One region of the Serratia sp. GW822-FHT06D09 genome, then DNA from elsewhere that is predicted to be linked to it. Evidence: predicted binding sites of a transcription regulator. Region 1 holds the regulator's gene; each other region holds the start of a gene.
What was found. Region 1 encodes PurR, which represses purine synthesis genes. Its sites were predicted from a motif close to CANGCAAACGTTTGCNTG; they were not measured.

Region 1 (5,597 bases):
GCAAACCGCGATGGCCAAGCTGATGGACCAAATGGGCAAACCTTACCGCTGGGGCGGTACTTCACCAAGAACCGGTTTCGACTGCAGCGGCCTGATTTACTACGCGTATAAAGACGTGGTGAAAATCAAAATGCCGCGCACCGCCAACGAAATGTATCACCTGCGAGACGCTGCGCCGATCAAGAGAAGCGAACTGGAAAGCGGTGACCTGGTGTTCTTCCGCATTAATAACCGCGGCGTGGCAGACCATGTTGGCGTTTATCTGGGCAACGGCAAATTTATTCAGTCACCGCGTACCGGTGAAGAAATTCGGATCAGCCAACTCGACAATGACTACTGGCAAAACCATTACATCGGCGCCCGCCGTGTAGTAACACCGAAAACCATTCGATAATTTCTTTGGCGGCTGGCTTGCCCAGCCGCTCTCCCCTGACTGATTTTCCTGCTGTTCCTAAAGCACCCAATCCTTTAGCCCGCCCCCACTGTATTTCATCGCGAAAATTGCTAAGCTAAATATCCACAATAAAAACAGGTCAATTTAAGGTCCGTTGCTTTAGCGGCGAGTTGACACTGTACAAGGAGGAAGCAATGTCGTTTGAACTGCCCGCACTACCTTATGAAAAAAATGCCCTCGAACCGCACATTTCGGCAGAAACCCTGGAATACCACTATGGCAAGCATCACAACGCCTATGTGGTCAACCTGAACAATTTGCTGAAAGGCAGCGAGTTTGAAGGATTATCCCTTGAAGCAATCATCAAGGCTTCCAGCGGCGGCATCTTCAACAATGCGGCTCAGGTATGGAATCACACCTTCTATTGGCACTGCCTGTCACCTCAGGGCGGTGGAGAGCCTCAGGGCAAATTGGCTGCCGCGATCAACCAGGCTTTTGGTTCTTTTACCGCCTTCCGGGAACTATTCAGCGACGCCGCGGTGAAAAACTTTGGCGCAGGCTGGACCTGGTTAGTGAAAAAGCCGGATGGCTCGCTGGCGATTGTTAATACGTCGAATGCGGCCACGCCGTTGACCGGTGAAGACAAACCGTTGCTTACCGTCGACGTTTGGGAACACGCCTATTACATCGATTATCGCAACGCACGACCGGCCTACCTGGAAAACTTCTGGGCACTGGTTAACTGGGCATTTGTGGAGGAAAATCTGGCGTAACGCGGGGAAATACAACCAGGCGTAGCGAACTGCGCCTGGTTGACTGAAGAGTATCAGTTCAATGCTGCGGTGAAGCTAAAAGCGATAATCACAGCCAGCGCACCCAGGGTGGTGAACAGTGACATTTTCAAATCGGTATCCATTACAACTCCTTTTCAGATTGGGTTTCCCAAGGGTAAAAGGCACACAATTAATGTGTTAAACCATTTTCCCACAGTTGGCCGATAAAATCTTGTTATCATTTCCCAGTTTATAATACCGATTACCTCTTCCCCTTTTGCTCAATATGGGACAAAATTCGCAGTTCACAACTGTGTACCGGCAAAATGCCCCTCCTGACCAAGCGCTGACGACTTCAACACACTAAAAACTCAGTTTTCGCTTCTTTGGAGAAGGATCTACGCAGGCAAACGATTAACATCACACTTACATACTGCAACATGTGAGTTCAGGAGTCATTCTTTACATGGCAACGATTAAAGATGTGGCCAAACGCGCTGGCGTTTCCACCACCACCGTTTCGCACGTCATCAATAAGACTCGTTTCGTCGCCGAAGAAACAAAAGCGGCCGTTGGCGCCGCGATCAAAGAGCTGCACTATTCACCCAGCGCCGTGGCGCGCAGCCTTAAGGTCAATCACACCAAATCTATTGGTCTGCTGGCCACATCGAGCGAAGCACCCTACTTTGCCGAAGTGATCGAGGCGGTGGAAAACAGCTGCTACAGCAAAGGCTATACGCTGATCCTGTGCAACTCACATAACAATCTGGACAAACAACGCGCCTATCTGGCGATGTTGGCGCAAAAGCGCGTCGATGGCCTGTTAGTCATGTGTTCGGAATACCCGGACCAACTGCTCGGCATGCTGGAAGATTATCGCAATATCCCGATGGTCGTCATGGATTGGGGCGCCGCACGCGGTGACTTTACCGACACCATTATCGATAACGCCTTTGAAGGCGGCTATCTGGCCGGGCGCTACCTGATTGAACGCGGCCACCGCGATATCGGGGCCATTCCGGGCCAACTGGCGCGTAATACCGGCGGCGGCCGCCATCAGGGCTTTTTAAAAGCCATGGAAGAAGCCAATATCGACGTGCGTGAAGAGTGGATTGTTCAGGGCGACTTTGAGCCGGAATCCGGCTACAAGGCCATGCATCAGATACTGTCGCAGAAGCAACGTCCTACCGCAGTCTTCTGCGGTGGCGATATCATGGCCATGGGGGCGATCTGCGCCGCCGATGAACTTGGCCTGCGCGTACCACAAGACATATCGGTGATTGGCTACGATAACGTGCGAAACGCCCGCTACTTCACCCCGGCACTGACCACCATTCATCAGCCCAAAGAGCGTTTGGGCGAGATGGCCTTCACCATGCTGCTGGATCGCATCATCAGCAAGCGTGAAGAGTCGCAGGTGATTGAGGTTCATCCCAAGCTGGTTGAGCGCCGTTCGGTCGCTGACGGCCCGTTCATCGATTATCGCCGCTAATTATCTACGCCGGACACTCTCGCGGTTTCCGGCGTCATTCTTCGCTTAGCCACTCCTGATTCAAGGTTTCACTGTCTCCCAGATAATCCAGCAACCAGGCCATAGCCGGTGACGGCGTATTTTGCTGCCAGGTCAGGCAACAAGGACTGGCGGGAAATGGCTGTTGCAACTGTAGCGCCACCAGCTCCCCGCGCTGCACCAAAGGCAATACCTGATGCGCGGGCATCATACCAACGCACAACCCGGCACACAGGCAGTCCACCGCAGAAGCCCAGTCCGGCACCACCAGGCGGCGCTGGTTGTCCAACGTCCAGGTCACGCGTTTGGGCAGGTTGCGCGAGGTATCTTCCAGGCACAGTGACGGAAAGGGCCGTAGTTGATCGTCGTTCAACAGCCCCTCTATCGCGGCCAGCGGGTGATGCGGACTGGCCACGCACAACCAACGCATATCTCCCATATCGCGAAAGGCGAAACCGCCGCCCACCGGCACCGCCCTTGTGGCGCCGATCGCCATATCGGCACGACCGTCCACCAGCGCATCCCATACGCCATTAAACACCTCCGGCTGAACCAGCAATTCGACGTCGGGGAAATGGCGGTAAAAATCCAGCACCAATTGGCGACTGCGTTGGGGTTTAACGATGATATCCACCGCTATTTTCAATTGGCCCCGCCAGCCGTTAGCGACCTGTTGGCACTGTCGGCGCGTGTCGAGCATTTTTTTGATGACACCACGCGCTTCCTGAATAAACAGCACGCCCGCCGGTGTCAGTTCCACGTCGCGATGACGGCGCTCAAACAGCGGTACCGCCAGCCATTGCTCCAACTGCCGCACCGTATAACTTACCGCCGACGGTACCCGATGCAGCTCCTGCGCCGCGGCGCTGAAACTGCCGGTGCGGGCCACCGCATCGACGACATCCAGGGAATATTCAGACCACATAGCTTTGCCTTCAATTTTTTTAACAGCACCTCGCAAATATTACCGTTTCACAAGCAGAGATCCAGCCGGATACACTTGCCGGCGCTAAAAACCTGCGACAATAAAATATTAACGAGAAATACCATGCGAAATTCCTTTGGTTTTATGTTCTACCTTGCCGGCCTGAGCATGCTGGGTTACCTGGCCACCGATATGTACCTGCCCGCTTTCGGCATGATGCAACAAGATCTGCAGATTTCCCCCGGGGCAATCAGCGCCAGCCTGAGCATCTTCCTGGCCGGGTTTGCCTTTGCACAACTGCTGTGGGGCCCGCTTTCCGATCGCCTCGGCCGTAAACCGGTGTTGCTGATCGGTCTGGCGCTGTTTGCCCTCGGCTGCCTCGGCATGCTGTGGGTGCAAAATGCCGTGCAACTTTGGTCGCTGCGCTTTATCCAGGCGATTGGGGTTTGCTCGGCTGCCGTTACCTGGCAGGCCTTGGTAATTGACCGCTATCGCGAAGGCAAGGCTAACCGCGTGTTCGCCACCATTATGCCGCTGGTAGCCCTTTCCCCGGCGCTGGCGCCGTTGGTGGGTGCCTGGTTGCTGAATCACATGGGCTGGCGCGCCATTTTCGCCGTGTTGCTGGGCATTACCGTGCTTTTGCTATTGCCGACGCTGCTGCTGAAAGAAAGCGCCAAAACCGTGCCTTCCGACGACAATAAGAAAAGCGCGCTCAGTTTCTTCCAACTATTAAAGTCACGCATCTTCAGTGGCAACGTTATGATCTTTGCCGCCTGTTCTGCCGGCTTCTTCGCCTGGCTGACCGGTTCACCGTTTATTCTTGGTGATATGGGTTATAGCCCGAACGACATCGGTCTGAGCTATGTGCCGCAGACTCTGGCGTTCTTATTAGGGGGCTATGGCTGTCGTACCGCATTGAACCGCATGAATGGCAACACCTTGTTGCCTTGGCTGTTGGTAGTTTATGGCGTCAGTATGGTTGCATTATATCTGGTTGCCACCCTGACTCAGCCCACGCTCACTACGTTGTTAATTCCGTTCTGCGTGATGGCGTTGGTCAACGGAGCCATTTACCCTATCGTGGTAGCCAATGCGTTGACCCCCTTCCCGGAGGGCACCGGTAAAGCTGCCGCCTTGCAAAACACCCTGCAATTAGGCCTGTGTTTTGTCGCCAGCATGCTGGTTTCGGCCTTTATCGCCCAGCCTCTGTTGGCAACGGTCACGGTAATGGTGTCGACGGTGGTATTGGCCGCGTTGGGCTATTTGATGCAACGGAGAAAGGTAATGGACGATCGACAGGCGACGCGTCAGGAACATGCTAACTCCGCGTCATAATTGCCAGTATTAATAATCACTTAAAGAATATTTTTGCCGAGTGCGATTTACAGTTGAGTAAGCGCCTCGGCAAGCCTATACTCAAAAACGACCTTTAAAAATAACACTTTTATAATTTCTTTATCACTAGCAACTGTTGTGTACGCGTATGGCGTCACAGTTTTTTAAGGATTGTCTTTCCCGCGTTTCTTGCGCTGGAACCTTCTTAAAATTTTCCTCTGTTCATAGTCGGATATCAGACGCCACGGGATTCTTACCGTAGGTAAACGTATGCACCCGCAGAATTTGTCTAAGCTATTTTTTGACGGGTCATAAGTCAGAAGAAGGTGATGGAGAAGCTATGAGTTCATCGTGTATAGAAGATGTGAGCATCCAGGACAACCAATGGTACCGTATCGCTCATGAAATGCTCAGCATGGCCGGTATTGAAATAAACGGCTCGCGCCCTTTCGATATTCAGGTTAAAAATCCTAATTTTTTTAAACGCGTGCTGCAGGAGGGTTCTCTCGGCCTGGGCGAAAGCTATATGGACGGCTGGTGGGAATGCGAACGGCTGGATATATTCTTTCATCACGTGGTCCGCGCCGGTCTGGAAAAGAAATTGCCCCGCCACCTCAAAGATACCCTGCGAATTGCCGCCGCGCGATTAACCAATCTGCA
Region 2 (5,597 bases), on a different contig from region 1:
GCGCACCTTGCGACCTTTGGCCGCCGCTTTGGCGCGGACCTCGGCAATTTTTTCTTTCACCTGCGCCGGGGGTTCTCCCCAGGTGAGGTACATTTCAACCTGTTCGGCGGCCAGATCCTGCGCAGCGGCAGAGGATCCGCCGAAATACAGCGGCGGACGTGGTTGTTGCACCGGCGGGTACAGCAGCTTTGCCCCCTTCACCTGAATATGCTTTCCATCGAAATCGACGGTTTCCCCTTCCAGCACCTTTCGCCAAACGTGGGTGAACTCTGCCGAAGCCTCGTAACGTTCTTCGTGATTCAGATGCAGCCCTTCCGCCGCCAGCTCCTCGGGATCGCCGCCGGTAACCAGGTTGAACAACGCTCGACCATTGGAAAGACGATCCAGCGTCGCCGCCTGGCGAGCCGCCAGGGTGGGCGAAATTATGCCGGGGCGCAAAGCCACCAGGAACTTCAGCCGCTGAGTGACCGGGATCAGCGAGGCGGCCACGAGCCAGGAGTCTTCACAAGAACGGCCGGTGGGGATCAACACGCCGCCGAACCCCAGCCGATCGGCAGCTTGGGCAATTTGCTGCAAATAGCCGTAATCGACGCTGCGCGCGCCTTCGGTGCTGCCGAGATAGTGGCCGTCGCCATGGGTTGGTAAAAACCAGAATACGTTCAGGCTCATCGTCTATTCTCCAAAATTATTGTGCGCTCGGGCGCCAGATGCGTTGTGAGATGTCGACCTTCACGGGCACCAGACGGTTGGCGTAAAACAGATCGGCGGTTTGCTGCTGGGCGGCAATGGTGCGTGCGTCCAGCGGTTTGATGGCGGTCGGTGGGCGGTGATCCAAATAAGACGAGATCACTTTTTCCGGCAGCCCCATGGCGTTCGCCAGCAGCGTGACGCTTTGCGCCCGATCGCTTTGGGTCAGCGCATCCGCTTTGGTCAACTCATCGAGCACCTGTTGAATAAACGGCCCGTTAGCTTCGGTATAAGTGCGCACCGCCAGATAGAAGGAGCCGGTTTGATTCAAATCGGTGCCGTCACCCAGCACCCGCACGCCGCCCTGCAACAAGGCTGCGGAATAGTACGGGTCCCAGATGGTCCAGGCATCGACGTTGCCCTGCTGGAATGCGGCGCGGGCATCTGCCGGCGTCAGGTATACCGGTTGGATATCGGTGAATTTCAGTCCGGCTTTTTGCAGCGAACGCAGCAGCAGGTTGTGGGAACTGGAGCCTTTCTGGAAGGCGACTTTGTGGCCTTTCAAATCAGCGACGGTTTTGATCGGGCTATTTTCCGGCACCAGGATCACTTCCGCCTTGGGTTTAGGTGGCTCTACGCCGACATACAGCAGATCCGCCCCGGCGGCCTGGGCAAAGATCGGCGGAATATCGCCGGTGCTGCCCAGATCGATACTGCCGACGTTCAACGCCTCAAGCATCTGCGGGCCTGCAGGGAATTCGATCCAACTGATTTTGGTAGTGGGGAAACGCTGTTCCAGCAGGCGGTGTGATTTTGCCAGTACCAGACTGACCGATCCTTTTTGATAACCGATACGAAACTGCGCCGGATCCTGTGCGCTGGCGGAATTGATCCACGCCAGTGAGATGATGCCGGCCAAAGCGCCAGTGCCAAGCCAACGGCCAAGTGATGAAAGTCGCGTCATTCTCTTTCCTTATATAGAGCGTGCTGTCAGGCGGTTTGACGTGCAAACAGAGACGGGGAGAGTTTTACCTGGGGCGGTTTACGGCGACCGAGTGCCAGGTAGAAGCTTTCCAGGGCTTCTTCCAACCGCGATGCCAGCCCGTCGGACAGCGTGATATCTTCACCGCTCAACGCCACTTGGCTATCGTCGGCGAACACCCCATGCAGCACTTCCTGAGCTTTCAATGCCGCCAACACCGGCTTAAGGGCATAGTCCACTGCCAACATATGACCAATAGAACCGCCGGTAGCCAGGGGTAACACCACCTTATGGTCAAGCGCTCGCTCAGGCAGCAGATCCAGCAGGGTTTTCAGCGCACCGGAAAACGAGGCCTTATACACCGGCGTAGAGACCAACAGGCCGTCGGCCAAAGCCAGTTGCTCGGTAAAGGCTTTTATCGCCGGGCTATTGAAATTGGCGTACAGCAAGTCTTCTGCGTCAAAGTCGTGCAGGGTGTAGGAGATCACTTCTACGCCTTGCTGCTGCAACCAATTTTTACTCAAGGAAAGCAGGGCCGCTGAACGTGATGGGATGCGAGGGCTGCCGGACAGTGATATAACGCGCATTACCACTCCTTATAACTAAAAGTTAGGTTTAATTAAAAAATCGTCGAGAAGTGTTTTAAACCTATCAGCAAAGGGGCGGGTTACTTAAATCTCATTTTTTGATTTTGATATGCGTAAATGCGGATTGGCGGGGCATTGGCTCCCCGTCAGGGGAAACGATTGCGTTAAAAACGCTTTTTTTGCTTTTAATCAATTCCAATTGGCCAAGGGATACCGGATAATACGCCCCCGGTTTGCAACCGGGAAATCAGGAGAGTACATGTACTACCCCCTCATCAGAAAAGCGTTGTTCCAGCTCGATCCCGAGCGTGCGCATGAATTGACTTTTCATCAGCTCCGCCGCGTCACCGGCACCCCGTTAGAATTTGTTATTCGCCAGTCTGTGCCGACCAAGCCAGTAAGCTGCATGGGGCTCTCTTTTAAAAATCCTTTGGGTTTGGCCGCTGGCCTGGATAAAGACGGCGAGTGCATCGACGCATTTGGTGCCATGGGCTTTGGCTTTGTCGAAGTTGGCACCGTGACGCCACGCCCGCAGTCGGGCAATGATAAACCGCGTCTGTTCCGCATCGTGGAAGCGGAAGGCCTGATCAACCGAATGGGCTTTAATAACCAGGGCGTGGATAATCTGGTTGAAAACGTTAAGAAATCCCATTTCGGCGGTATTCTGGGGATTAATATCGGTAAGAATAAAGATACCCCGGTCGAGCAAGGAAAAGACGATTATCTGATCTGTATGGATAAAGTTTATCCGTATGCCGGTTATATCGCGATTAACATTTCGTCACCCAATACGCCGGGGTTACGATCCTTACAGTACGGCGAAGCGTTAGACGATCTTTTGGCCGCCATTAAAAATAAGCAGCAGGAATTGCATGCGCGCCATCACAAATATGTGCCGGTGGCGGTAAAGATCGCGCCGGATCTTTCAGAAGAAGAATTGATCCAAATAGCCGACAGTTTGGTGCGCCATAATATTGATGGTGTGATCGCGACCAATACCACGCTGGATCGTAAATTGATCCAGGGGCTGAATTATTGCGAGCAAATGGGGGGCCTGAGTGGTCGTCCGTTGCAGGCGAGCAGCACCGAAGTGATCCGTCGTTTGTCGCTAGAGCTGCAAGGGCGTTTACCGATTATCGGCGTTGGCGGAATTGATTCCCTGATGGCCGCACGGGAAAAAATGGCGGCCGGTGCTTCGCTGGTACAAATTTATTCCGGATTTATCTTCAAAGGTCCGCGCCTGATTAAAGATATCGTTAACTACATCTAATATTTTTCCTTTCATTTTCAGCCGGGGGTTTATTTCTTCCCCCGGCTCGTCTATATTTTGTCCACTAGCATAAATATCGTTCGCGGAATTATCCGATGTTTAAGCGACTTGAGTGGTGATAAAATCACCTTTTAGGGTAAATACGGCGTGGCATGGGCAGCGAGAAGGATAAGACATGAAGATAAAACCTGACGATAATTGGCGTTGGTATTTTGACGCCGAACACGATCGGCTAATGCTGGATTTAGCCAATGGGATGATCTTCCGCTCGCGTTTTCCTGCCAAAATGTTAACCCCGGATGCCTTTGATGAGTGTTCTTTCTGTGTGGATGACGCGGCGCTTTATTTTAATTATGAAGAGCAGTGCAAACAGATAAAGCTCAGCCATGAACAACGCGCCGAACTGGTATTAAATGCCCTGGTGGCCTATCGCTTCCTGAAACCGCTGATGCCGAAAAGCTGGCATTTCTCGCAGCAGCATTACCCGTTGCAGCCGAAAAATGGCGAATTAGCGGCGGTGAAGGTGATGGAGAGCGGCGTTGAGGCGCGTCTGCTGGTGGTGGAAGCCGGTGATAACGCCAGCCTGTGCCTGCTGGCGCAAAACCAACTCTCCGTCGCTGGTCGCACTATGGTTCTGGGTGACGCCATCAAAGTGATGCACGATCGCCTTAAACCCTGCGCGCAAGATGAAACCTCCGCCCCGGCTTACGACAGGGCGGTATAACGGCGATTACGCCAGCGTCAAATCGCTTTTTGGAATACAGCTGCAGCAAAGGATGGTGCCATTGTTGGCTACCGCACTTTTCTTCAGCGGCGCCACTTCGCCACTGACCAAAGTGATGCGACAACTTCCGCAAATTCCCGCACGGCATGAATAAGGCACGCGGAGCCCTTGCTGTTCCAACTGCTCCAGTAAGATCTGCTGATTATTGCCGGTAAACACCGTTCCCGCGTATTCGATAGTGACGCTATGTTCACTGTCCTGCGGTGCCTGCACGCTCTCAACCACTTTTCCAGCGCCATACGGGCGTGGCGGCTTGGTGGATAACACTTCTACCCTATCGCCGACGCGGATAATACCGCTGCTGCGCGCCACCATATTCTGGCCAAAATCGATATCGCCGTTATCAGCCGTGCGGAATTTCTGCAGAGTGCTCAGTGGTTCGCCGCTTGGGTGCTTGCGCCCACGTTCGGTGCTGACGGTGGTCAACACGCAGCGGCTACAGGGTTTGACCAGATCAAACATCACGTCACCGACGCGGATCACCTGCCAACCATCCTCGGCCCAGGCATTCGCGCCGGTGACCACCAGATTGGGGCGGAACTGCTCAAGCTTGATGCTGCCGGGGCAACGCTGCTGCAAATCGTTGAATGAGGCTTCGTTGATCAGCAAATAAGGATAGCCGTCGGCGAAAGAAAGGGGGATTTCCGGGTGTTTTTTCACGCGGCGGGTCAGCTCGGGGCCAAGCCAACGCAGCTGCACTTCACGCTGGAAATAACCGCTCAGCCAGCTGTTAATCGCTGCCGGCGCAATCAGGGCGGTGAAATGATTGCCCCAAACTTCGGTCGGTTGCGCCTCAGGGGCGAAATCGCTGAAGCGGATGGCCGCGCTTTCTCCGTCCGGCGCGGTCAGGAATAGCCCATCGGGCAGCAGAGCCGGGGTGAACATCACCATTTGCGGATATTGGCGCGCGGTAATAAAGGTGCCATCCGGTTCGGTGATCATAAAGGTACGGTCGAAAGCCAATCCACTGCTGGAAGCCTGCGCGTGCGAAAGCTGCAAACCACGAAGCGATTTCACCGGATGAACGTAAATTTTCGAAAGCGTAATCACCCTTATCCCCGTGCGATTATTAAATAGAAGGGAGCAACTTTATGACAAGCGGTCTGGATTAGCTATAATGCGCAACAATTTTCTTTTTGGTGATAAGTACGATATGAACTCTCTGTTTGCCAGCACGGCGCGTGGACTGGAAGAACTGTTAAAAAGCGAACTGGAAGCGCTGGGCGCTCACGCCTGTAAAGTAGTGCAGGGTGGGGTACATTTTCAGGGTGACGATCGTCTTCTGTA
Region 3 (5,597 bases), on a different contig from region 1:
GATCACTTCCGCTACCACACCCAACGACCACAGGTAGCCAATGGTCGAAGCCGAATACCCCGCTTCCTGCCAATAGATCGAACCGAAGCTGTAATAGCCGGCATGTGCGCCCTGCAACAAGGTGACGCACAGCAGGAAGCGCCAGACCGGCCCCTCTTTTAACATCTCCCACAATGAACGGTCGGCTTCGCTGTGGCTGCGCGCTTCTCCCTGTGGCATCACGCTCGGTTTCAGCATCATGCCCAACAGCATCGCCAAAATACTGATGATCAGGCTGTAAAGGATCGCGTTATGCCCCCAGACGGAAACCATCTGTCCGGTCAGCGCCGAACCGATGACAAACGCCAGCGAGCCCCACAGTCTGACCCGGCCGTAATCCATGGTGATCTGTTTTTGCCAGGTCGCAGCCAGTGCGTCGGTCAGCGGCACCAGCGGCGAAAAGAACAGGTTGAAACCGGCAATCACCAGCATCAGCCAGCCCCAGCCGTTACCGAAACAGAACCCGATGGCAAAAGCCAGCGTCAGCAATGCCAGCAGCCGCAAAGCCGTCACCAAATGAGAGGGATCCTTAACCCGGGGAGCAATCAGCAAACTTCCGAGGAAACGCGCAACCAACCCGGCACCGAGCAGAATACCGATGGTTTCAGGGGGTATCCCCTCGCCTTTTAACCAAACGCCCCAAAAGGGTAAGAAAATGCCGTAAGAAAAGAAGTAGGTGAAATAACTGAGAGCGAGCCAACGCGTTGATTGCAGTACCATGATCCCTCCGGTGTGAAGGCAATACTTTGACAGAGCTCACACTGGCTAGCAATGTACATTCAGGTACGAGGCCATAGACTGCTAAGCAGTTCACAGTTTGCCTGCCACGGGCATAAAAAAACCCGCCGAAGCGGGTTTTTAAACAGAAAGCGGAATTAAGCGTAAACCGGCAGGCGGGCGCAAATATCCAACACTTTCTTCTTGGTGCGTTCGATGGTGGCCTCATCATTGATGTTGTCCAACACGTCGCAGATCCAACCGGCCAGCTCACGCACTTCCGCTTCTTTGAAGCCGCGACGCGTTACAGCCGGAGTACCGATACGCACACCTGAGGTGACGAACGGGCTCTTAGGATCGTTTGGTACGCTGTTTTTGTTCACGGTGATGTTGGCGCGGCCCAGGGCGGCGTCGGCTTCTTTACCGGTCAGGTTCTTGTCAACCAGATCCAACAGGAACAGGTGATTATGGGTGCCACCGGAAACCACTTTGTAGCCGCGCTCCAGGAACACTTCCACCATCGCTTTGGCGTTATCGGCCACTTGCTGCTGGTAGATCTTGAACTCAGGCTCCATCGCTTCTTTCAGCGCTACCGCTTTACCGGCAATCACGTGCATCAGCGGGCCGCCCTGGCCGCCCGGGAAAACGGCGGAGTTCAGCTTCTTGTACAGATCTTCATCACCGCCTTTCGCCAGGATCAGGCCGCCGCGCGGACCCGCCAGGGTTTTGTGGGTGGTGGTGGTCACGATATGAGCGTGTGGAACCGGGTTCGGATAAACGCCGGCGGCGATCAGGCCCGCAACGTGCGCCATATCAACGAACAGGTAAGCGCCGATGCTGTCGGCGATTTCACGCATTTTTGCCCAGTCAACGATACCGGAGAAGGCAGAGAAGCCGCCGATGATCATTTTTGGCTTGTGAGTTTGCGCCTGCTTGGCCAGATCTTCGTAATCGATTTGACCTTTATCGTCGATACCGTAAGGCACCACGTTATACAGTTTGCCGGACAGGTTAACCGGAGAACCGTGGGTCAGGTGGCCACCGTGCGCCAAGTTCATCCCCAAAATGGTATCGCCCGGCTGCAGCAGCGCGGTGTAAACGGCAAAGTTAGCCTGGGAGCCGGAGTGCGGCTGTACGTTGGCGTAATCGGCACCGAACAGCTCTTTGGCACGGTCGATAGCCAGTTGCTCAACGATATCCACGTATTCGCAGCCGCCGTAATAACGCTTGCCCGGATAACCTTCAGCGTATTTGTTGGTCAGCTGGGAACCCTGAGCCTGCATTACGCGCGGGCTGGTGTAGTTCTCAGACGCAATCAGCTCAATGTGCTCTTCCTGACGCACCACTTCTTGCTCCATTGCACGCCACAGTTCGGCATCGTAATCAGCAATGTTCATTTCACGCTTTAACATCCGGCTTCTCCTGACTTAAATCGGCTAACTAAAAAATCACCAAATAACTACCCGTTTGGGTTCTGGGGCACAGTGTAAACTGTTTCCCCCCACCGAGGATAGGCCTTGACAGAGGTTTTTACGCAAACGATTGGCATTAGGCGCGGCAAGGCTTTGATCCGATAAATCTCCCCATTCGGCAACGGACTTTTACTCATGCTGGGAATGCGGTTTTTTCATGTTCTGTGAGCGGGATCGCCGCTCGCCGACCCCGCAACAAAAACAGGGGTATTTACAGCCACCACAGAAACCGTTAGGATGCGCTTAAACTTAAAGATGTATTTAAAATGCATTATTACATTATTCCAATAATGATCGACCAAGGAGCGCTGCCATGCTGGATAGCCAAACCATCGCCACCGTAAAATCTACTATTCCCCTGCTGGCCGCTACCGGGCCGAAGCTGACCGCACATTTCTACGATCGTATGTTCGAGCACAATCCCGAGCTCAAAGACGTGTTCAATATGAACAATCAGCGCAATGGCGATCAGCGTCAGGCGCTGTTCGATGCGATCTGCGCCTATGCCGCGAATATCGAAAATCTGGCGGCGCTGCTGCCGGCGGTAGAACGTATTGCCCAGAAGCACACCAGCCTGAATATTCAGCCGGATCAATATCAGATTGTCGGTGGCCATTTACTGGCGACCCTGGACGAAATGTTCAGCCCGGGTCAGGAAGTGCTGGACGCCTGGGGCAAAGCCTATGGCGTACTGGCGGACGTGTTTATCCAGCGTGAAGGCCAGATTTATCAGGCCAGCGAAAGCGCCGACGGTGGCTGGCGCGATCTGCGCGCTTTCCGCATCGTCAAAAAACAGCCGCAGAGCGAGGTGATTTGCAGCTTCGTGCTGGCGCCGGTTGACGGTGGCCGGGTGATCGACTTCAAACCGGGGCAATACCTGGCGGTCTATATCAAGCACGACAGCATGGAGAATCAGGAGATTCGCCAATACTCGCTGACCACCTCACCGAACGGCGAATACTATCGCATTGCGGTGAAGCGTGAAGATCAGGGTAAGGTTTCGAATTTCCTGCATCAGCAGGCCAAAGAAGGCGACGTAATTTACCTTGCTCCGCCGCACGGGGATTTCTTCCTCGAAGCCAAACCGGATACTCCGGTGGCGTTGATCTCCGCCGGCGTTGGCCAAACGCCTATGCTCGGCATGCTCAATACCCTGCACGATAACCAGCATCAGGCGGACGTGCACTGGCTGCACGCGGCGGAAAATGGCAGCGTTCACGCCTTTGCCGATGAAGTGGCGGACATCGCCGGGCGCATGCCAAACCTGAGCCGCCACGTGTGGTACAACCAACCGAATGCTAATGATGTGGAAGGCCGAGACTACCAGAGCCGTGGCCTGATGGATCTCAGCGCCCTGCGCGAAACGCTTAGCACCCCGCAGATGCATTACTACTTCTGCGGACCGGTGCCGTTTATGCAACACGTGGGCAAACAGTTGCTGGAGATGGGCGTCAGCGCCGATCGTATCCACTACGAATGCTTCGGCCCACACAAGGTGATGTAATTGAAAAGGGCGCAGTTCATCCACAACCGCGCCCTATACGCTAAATAATTGGCGTTGCATCGCGGCGGCAACTAAGCGCATCCCCAGAAATGTACAATAAGTACGTGACTGGGGTAAGCGCAGGCAGCCAACAAAGAGGCAGCTTCAAGTATGACGGGTATGATTATTTCTCCGCCAGCTTGCGTGTCTCCTGCACCTGCTGTGCCGTCACCGGTGCAGCCTGATTCCCCCAACTGCCTCTTAGATAGCTCATCAGATCGGCTGCCTGCTGGTCGTTCAACGTCCAGGCGTAGCCCGGCATGGCGATCGCGGTGGCGTGCTGGGTGATTGGCGTGTGTGCGCCTTCCAGCACCACGCGTAGCGCAGTGATCGGATTTTCCGCCGTCACCGTCGTGTTGCCCGCCAGCGCAGGAATGGTGTTGTCGCTGCCCTCGCCCTTATTGCCATGACAGGTTGAACAGTACATCGCATAGCTGCGCTGCCCCGCCTGCTGATGGTCGGCGGCCAGCGGCGTCACTTTCTGCGCCGCGGGTTGTTCCGCCGCCAGGCTGTGCAAATAGGTGGCAATAGCGTTCAGATCGCCGTCGGTAAGATACTGCGTACTGTGGCTCACCACTTCGCTCATCGGCCCGGAAACCGCGGCATGTTGGCTGCGCCCGGTTTTCAACAGGGCAACCACTTCGTCCTGCTTCATTCCGCGTAACCCGGAAGCGTACCAACCGTCCAGCTCGGCGCCGCTCAGGAAGGCCGGCTCTTTGCTGTCCAGACCTTTTTCCTGCATCGCCCAGCCACGCGGCGTATGGCAACTGCCACAGTGCCCCGCCCCCTGAACCAAATAGGCGCCGCGATTCCACTCTGCGCTCTGGTTGTGGTCAGGCTGGTAAGGCGTATCGTCATGGAACAGCTGATTCCATACCGCCAGCGGCCAACGCATCGACAACGGCCAACTGATGTCACTGGCGCGGTTGGCGGTATTCTGCGCCGGCACTTCGTTCATCAGGTAGTCATACAGCGCGCGCATATCTTCCGCATTCATTTTGGCGTAGGAGGTATACGGCATCGCCGGATAAAGCCGGTGGCCGTCTTTAGCGATCCCCTGACGCATGGCGCGGTCAAACTCATCAAAAGAATAAGCGCCGATGCCCTGCTGTTTGTCCGGCGTGATATTGGTGGCGTAGATATTGCCCAGCGGCGTCGGGAACTTCATGCCGCCGGCAAACAATGCGCCGCCTGGCGAGGTATGGCAGGCGGTACAGTCACCGGCCTTAGCCACGTATTCCCCGGCCGACATCGCCTGGGCCGAACCGCCCGCCGCCAGTAAGGTCAGCAAATACAGTGAACGCATTCTCATGCTCCCTCCTTCGCGGCAACCTTGCCATAGGCCAGCTCATTGACCGCACGCCATGCCTGGTCGATCGCCGAGTTGGCGTACGGGCTCCAGTCTGAATCCGAGTTGGCAATCACGATTTTGCCGATCGGCTGGCGCGCCGTCTCAATGATTTTCTTCGCTTCGTCCTCGTCGTCAAACAAGCCGTTGAGGAAATAGGAGTAACCGTGCGACCAGCGGTTGACGGTAATGGCTTCAATATCACGCTGGTGATCGAACCCGGCCGACCCCAGCATGCCCTGCAATTGTTCGCGGATCATCTGCTCATGCACTTCAAATGGCGTACCCAACAGTAAGGCACGGCCTTTACGTGACTGTTCGCGCGGGCTGAGTCCGCTGCCCGCCAACGTTGGCACGTATACCATATGCAGGCCAATGGGCTGGTTGGGATCGCGCGGGTGCTGATAGCCGCCCATACTCACTGGATAATCCAGCTTCACGCGGCAATAAGGGGCGGTTGGGGAGTAAACTTCATGTA

Region 2: pyrD (quinone-dependent dihydroorotate dehydrogenase) is a predicted target of PurR. The motif match lies at 2,405-2,422, and genes of this name have one in related genera.
Region 3: glyA (serine hydroxymethyltransferase) is a predicted target of PurR. The motif match lies at 2,288-2,305, and genes of this name have one in related genera.

Annotation. Positions count from the first base shown of each region.
Region 1 is NZ_JBXALO010000001.1:210,300-215,896, reverse strand. It holds gene AC1RKG_RS01030 (C40 family peptidase) at 1-394, shown strand, start outside; gene sodB (superoxide dismutase [Fe]) at 589-1,167, shown strand; gene cydH (cytochrome bd-I oxidase subunit CydH) at 1,221-1,310, opposite strand; gene purR (HTH-type transcriptional repressor PurR) at 1,634-2,659, shown strand; gene punR (DNA-binding transcriptional activator PunR) at 2,694-3,602, opposite strand; gene punC (purine nucleoside transporter PunC) at 3,726-4,937, shown strand; gene cfa (cyclopropane fatty acyl phospholipid synthase) at 5,278-5,597, shown strand, end outside.
Region 2 is NZ_JBXALO010000002.1:529,940-535,536, forward strand. It holds gene ssuD (FMNH2-dependent alkanesulfonate monooxygenase) at 1-669, opposite strand, end outside; gene AC1RKG_RS06195 (sulfonate ABC transporter substrate-binding protein) at 686-1,651, opposite strand; gene ssuE (NADPH-dependent FMN reductase) at 1,678-2,256, opposite strand; gene pyrD (quinone-dependent dihydroorotate dehydrogenase) at 2,516-3,526, shown strand; gene AC1RKG_RS06210 (cell division protein ZapC) at 3,702-4,250, shown strand; gene AC1RKG_RS06215 (YcbX family protein) at 4,257-5,360, opposite strand; gene rlmKL (bifunctional 23S rRNA (guanine(2069)-N(7))-methyltransferase RlmK/23S rRNA (guanine(2445)-N(2))-methyltransferase RlmL) at 5,464-5,597, shown strand, end outside.
Region 3 is NZ_JBXALO010000015.1:10,384-15,980, reverse strand. It holds gene AC1RKG_RS23430 (3-phenylpropionate MFS transporter) at 1-759, opposite strand, end outside; gene glyA (serine hydroxymethyltransferase) at 915-2,168, opposite strand; gene hmpA (NO-inducible flavohemoprotein) at 2,542-3,732, shown strand; gene AC1RKG_RS23415 (cytochrome c) at 3,896-5,083, opposite strand; gene AC1RKG_RS23410 (NAD(P)-binding protein) at 5,080-5,597, opposite strand, start outside.